2 regions of the uncultured Alteromonas sp. genome follow, and region 2 is predicted to be linked to the other one. Evidence: predicted binding sites of a transcription regulator. Region 2 holds the regulator's gene; the other holds the start of a gene.
The links. The regulator FliA, encoded in region 2, starts transcription of late flagellar genes. The targets are predictions, from matches to a motif close to CTAAAGNTNNNNNNNNNNNNGCCGATA.

Region 1: the regulator FliA is predicted to act here: its motif matches at 973-999, upstream of AAC006_RS14645 (DUF5610 domain-containing protein).

Annotation. Positions count from the first base shown of each region.
Region 1 is NZ_CAXBMP010000019.1:90,568-92,980, forward strand. Features, by position in the region: gene trmA (tRNA (uridine(54)-C5)-methyltransferase TrmA) at 1-871, opposite strand, end outside; gene AAC006_RS14645 (DUF5610 domain-containing protein) at 1,029-2,306, shown strand; gene AAC006_RS14650 (RNA-binding protein) at 2,344-2,413, opposite strand, start outside.
Region 2 is NZ_CAXBMP010000002.1:156,668-159,080, forward strand. Features, by position in the region: gene AAC006_RS02430 (protein phosphatase CheZ) at 1-360, opposite strand, end outside; gene cheY (chemotaxis response regulator CheY) at 395-778, opposite strand; gene AAC006_RS02440 (RNA polymerase sigma factor FliA) at 815-1,546, opposite strand; gene AAC006_RS02445 (MinD/ParA family protein) at 1,543-2,409, opposite strand; gene flhF (flagellar biosynthesis protein FlhF) at 2,406-2,413, opposite strand, start outside.

The DNA of each region.
Region 1 (2,413 bases), on a different contig from region 2:
AATTGTATTCAGTTAAGTTGATACCTTCTAGACGAGAGAAGGTTCGTTCCCCGTTCATTGCTTCGGTAAACTCTTCAGCCGACAACCTCACAATTTTCACGTTATCTAAGTGGTTTGCCGCAATATTGTATTGCGCCGCTTGTACCGATGGCTTTGCTATTTCGGTTCCTATCACATTGTCAAAGTGAACCGCCAATGGCATCGAGAAGTTTCCGGCGCCACAATACATTTCTAGTAAATCCCCAGTTAGGGGAGCAGAGCATTCAAGTGACCATTCAATCATGCTGCAATTTACTTCTGCATTAGGTTGGGTAAAGCTATTTTCAATATGTTTGAATTCAAACTCACGGCCGTTAATAGGTAGTCGCTCTATAATAAAGTCGTTCCCTACAATGCGCTTTTGCTTTCGAGCTCGCCCAATAATACTCACAGCCGTAAATTGGGTAGCTAAAAAGGTGCGAAGTAGTTCAGCTTGTGCTTCCCATTCGTCATCTAGTGGCTTGTGATACAGCAAGCTAATAACCAATTCACCGGATAATCCAGTTAGATAATCAATTTGAAACAATTTTTTGCGCAGCAGCTCGTTTGGCTTTAAATAATCAATTAATTGCTGCATTGCCTTGTTAATGGTTTCACTAGCCGGTGGAAATGTATCTACGCGGTACTTCTCTTTAGAACCTTGATCGAACATGATGTGATAAAGATCGTCACCGTCGTGCCATACACGAAACTCAGCCCGCATACGGTAGTTTTCAGGTTTAGACGGATACACCGACAGACTCGGTACGTTAAACGGCGTAAGAAGAGTACCTAACCGATCCACTTTCTCATCGAGTTGAGCTTGATAGTCTTTTGCAGTGGTGGTTGTCATGTGGTTCTCCGAACATCATTTAAATAAGGCTGCGAATTGTAGTGCCTTATATTATATGTGCAACGGATAAAACTCACAGAAGCAAAAATTTCGTATTAAAATTAAACAATACGTGATTGGTGCCGATAACTTGATTGAGGATAGTGAGGATCAAATTATGAACGTGAGTCAAATTAAGGCTTTCATGGGCGACCAGAAAGTGGATGAAAAGGCATCGGTTCACCCGAATGAAGCTATAAAGAAGCAGCTTCAACAGGAAGGCTTACAGCAAGCAGCCGAGTTTACCAAACAGCATTCAGCAACGGTCACCGTGAATAGCACGCAGACCAGTATCGGCTTAAAGGTCTTCAGTGGTAGCTTAAGTCAAAATGTGGTTGTTGATGGTAAGCGCCCTAATGAAAGCAAGCAGTCTGAAGACGGCGAAGAAAATAAAAGCTTATTCGATTTCGAAAAAGTTGCCCGTAATGTACTTGGGTTCGTGACCGGAGTCATTCAAGGTGCCGCTGATGGTGGTGCGGATGACGATACCCTAAAAGGGTTATTTGGTCAGGCCCGTGAAGGCGTAAGTCGTGGCTTCGCTATGGCTGAAAAAGATCTCGAAGGTTTTATGAATGATGAGATTGAAGAAGGTGTTACTCGTAGCCGTGAAATGATAGACGGCGGCATTAACGATTTAGAACAGAATATCTTCAATCCGAATCCAGTGAGTGTGAGCGAGCTTAACGCGGTATCTGCATCTGATGCTAAATCAGGAAGCTTGCTCATTCGAACCAAAGATGGGGATGAAGTAAACCTTAGCTTTGAAAGTATCAGACAGTTTAGTGCTGCTAGTCAGGCTTCGCTATATATACCCGCGAATGACGATGCTGAAGCGTCTAGTTCGAATACAGATTCAGTTGTGGCGCAGCAGTCATCTCAATATGAATACTTTGAGCGAAGTGGCATCAGCTTTTTGTTAAAGGGTGAAATAGACGAAGATGAAATGACAGCTATTGCAAACCTTGTGGGTGAAGCACAAGACTTAGCCGATACCTTTTATAGCGGGGATATGGATAAGGCGTTCGAACAAGCGTTGAATTTAGGTTTCGATGACAAAGAGTTAGTTGGGTATGCGTTGCAGTTAAACCGCACTACACAAACCGAAATGGTCAAGGCTTATGAGAACGTAAAGCACTACAGTGAAGAAGGTGAGGCTGAAAACCAATACGGTAATGTAGTAAGCCCAATAGCACAGTATCTAGAAAAGATGATGTCTACGTTCGAAAATGCCGAGAATACCTTAGGCGCTGGAGATGACTACAATACATTGCTTGCAGGTATTATTAGTGAAATGAAAGATGTACAAATACCTGATTTAGTTTCAGCTATAAATCGTTTCCATACGTTTAACCAAAACTTATTAAACGCGATGCCACAGCAAGCGGCTTCAGAATAGAGTAAAAAAAACCTGGGTCATGCCCAGGTTTTTTAATTTATACTTGTTCTACTTTGTCTTTAGCTGGTCTAACTTTTAATGTTCGCTCTTGGAACACTGAGTCGTTA
Region 2 (2,413 bases):
CGGCATAATTTTTTCGATACGGGTAGAGAGCACTTCAGCAATTGGCATACTCTCTTCAACTGCGTCCATGGTGGTATTGGCAGCTTTTTCCGTTTCTTCGATAACGTACATCAGTCGCGTTTGCGCATCAGGAATGTCATCAACGGTTAAATTTTTAATACGTTCATCGATTTGGAAGTTATTCAACGAGTCATGAAGTTGACGCGTTAATTTACCCACTTCAGCAAAGAGCTCAATGGACTCTTTCATCGAAACAGCTTCTAAGACAGCGTTCGCTGATGCGTTATCGCCCTCTTCAAGATACGCTACCAATTTTTTGGCTTCTTCGAGCGTTATGGAGACACTTTCATTTGTCGACATCCAGTAAACCTCATTTCTCTGGTGAGCGTCTGGATCAACCTAAACGTTCGAAGATTTTATCTAATTTTTCTTTCAACGTAGCGGCAGTGAAAGGTTTAACAACATAACCATTCACACCAGCTTGCGCTGCGGCAACGATTTGTTCTTTCTTCGCTTCTGCTGTCACCATAAGAACCGGTAGGTGTTTCAACTTATCGTCGGCACGTATAGCGCGTAATAAGTCGATACCTTGCATACCTGGCATATTCCAATCTGTTACAACAAAGTCAAAATCACCTTGTTGTAGCATAGGCAGCGCGGTGTTACCGTCGTCCGCTTCCTGGATATTGGCAAAACCCAAATCTTTTAGCAGGTTCTTTATGATACGTCTCATGGTAGAAAAATCGTCAACCACGAGAATTTTCATACTTTTATCCAAAATAGCCTCCAATGAGGGGTTAATTGTTATTAATTTCTATTCTTCGTCAACTTGCCACGATTTCATTCGTGATTTGAGTTTTAACATGGCCTGACTATGAATTTGACTTACTCGCGATTCACTAACATCAAGAACTTCGCCTATTTCTCTAAGATTCAGTTCTTCATCATAGTATAAAGAAAGTACAATCGCTTCCCGTTCGGGTAATGTAGTAATAGCATGTGCTAGCGCTTTTTGGAAAGCCCCTTGCATCAAATCTTCTAACGGTGCGTCGCTGCCTCGGTTTTTTTCTGTAGAAATGACATCTTCAGAAACCCCAAGGTCTTCAATCCCCACCAATTTTCCGGCATTCACTTCGTTCAGCATTTGATGATAATCTTGCATGCTAACATTCATTTTAGCTGCAATATCTACATCTCGCGCGTCTCGGCCTGTTTCACCTTCAACTTGAGAGATGGCTTCTGTGATTGCCCTACCGTTTTTATGAACGGAACGAGGAGTCCAATCACCTTTTCTTATTTCATCAAGCATGGCGCCACGAATACGAATACCTGCAAAGGTTTCGAAACTTGCCCCTTTGGAACCGTCAAAGTTTCGTGCAGCTTCTAGCAGTCCAATCATACCTGACTGGATTAAATCATCGACAAGAACACTGGCTGGTAGTCTCGCCATTAAGTGGTGTGCTATCCGCTTCACTAGCGAAGCGTGACGCTCAACTAATTGTGACTTGTCTGTTTGCTGTTGATAAGCGGCTGCTTTGCTATTCAACGCTGACTTCCTACTGCTTTATCTGCTATTAGTTGCTCAATAAAAAATTCTAAATGGCCACCCGGTTGCGCAGGTATAGGCCATGATCCTGCTTTGGCTGCTAGCTGGCTAATCGCCACTGCTGCCGGAGAACTTGGATAAGCATCTACAATTGACGTTTGCTTACGTACTGCTCGGCGTATGTTCTCGTCAAAAGGAACTATTGCTACCAATTCTAGCGCAACATCTAAGAATCGCCCTGTTACTTTAGATAATTTGCTGAAAAGTTCCTGACCTTCTCTAACATCGCGGACCATGTTAGCGACCACTTTAAAGCGAAAGACACCGTGTTCTCGGTTAAGAATTTTAATTAATGCATAGGCATCGGTAAGTGAAGTGGGCTCATCACACACTACCACCATAATATCTTGGGAGGCTTTGGAGAAGCTTAGCACCATATCGGAAATACCCGCTGCGGTATCCACAATAAGCACATCAATGGGCGTGCGCAACTCGCTGAATGCTCTTATGAGTCCTGCATGCTGCGTTGGTGATAGCTCTGCCATTGATTGAGAACCTGATGTGGCTGGTGCTATTTTTATACCGTGAGGACCCGTAACGAGAACATCGTCCAAGGTACACTCACCAGATAATACGTGGGAGAGGTTTTTCTCTACTCGCAATCCTAGCATTACATCCACATTGGCCAGACCTAAGTCTGCATCCAATACCATTACCCGCTTTCCCTGCTTTGCCATAGCAATAGCTGTGTTTAGCGTAATATTTGTTTTACCAACGCCACCTTTACCTCCGGTGACGGCGATAACTTTGATTAATCGTGATTGCTTCATTTTTCGTAAGCTACTCGCTTGATCATCAATCATACTG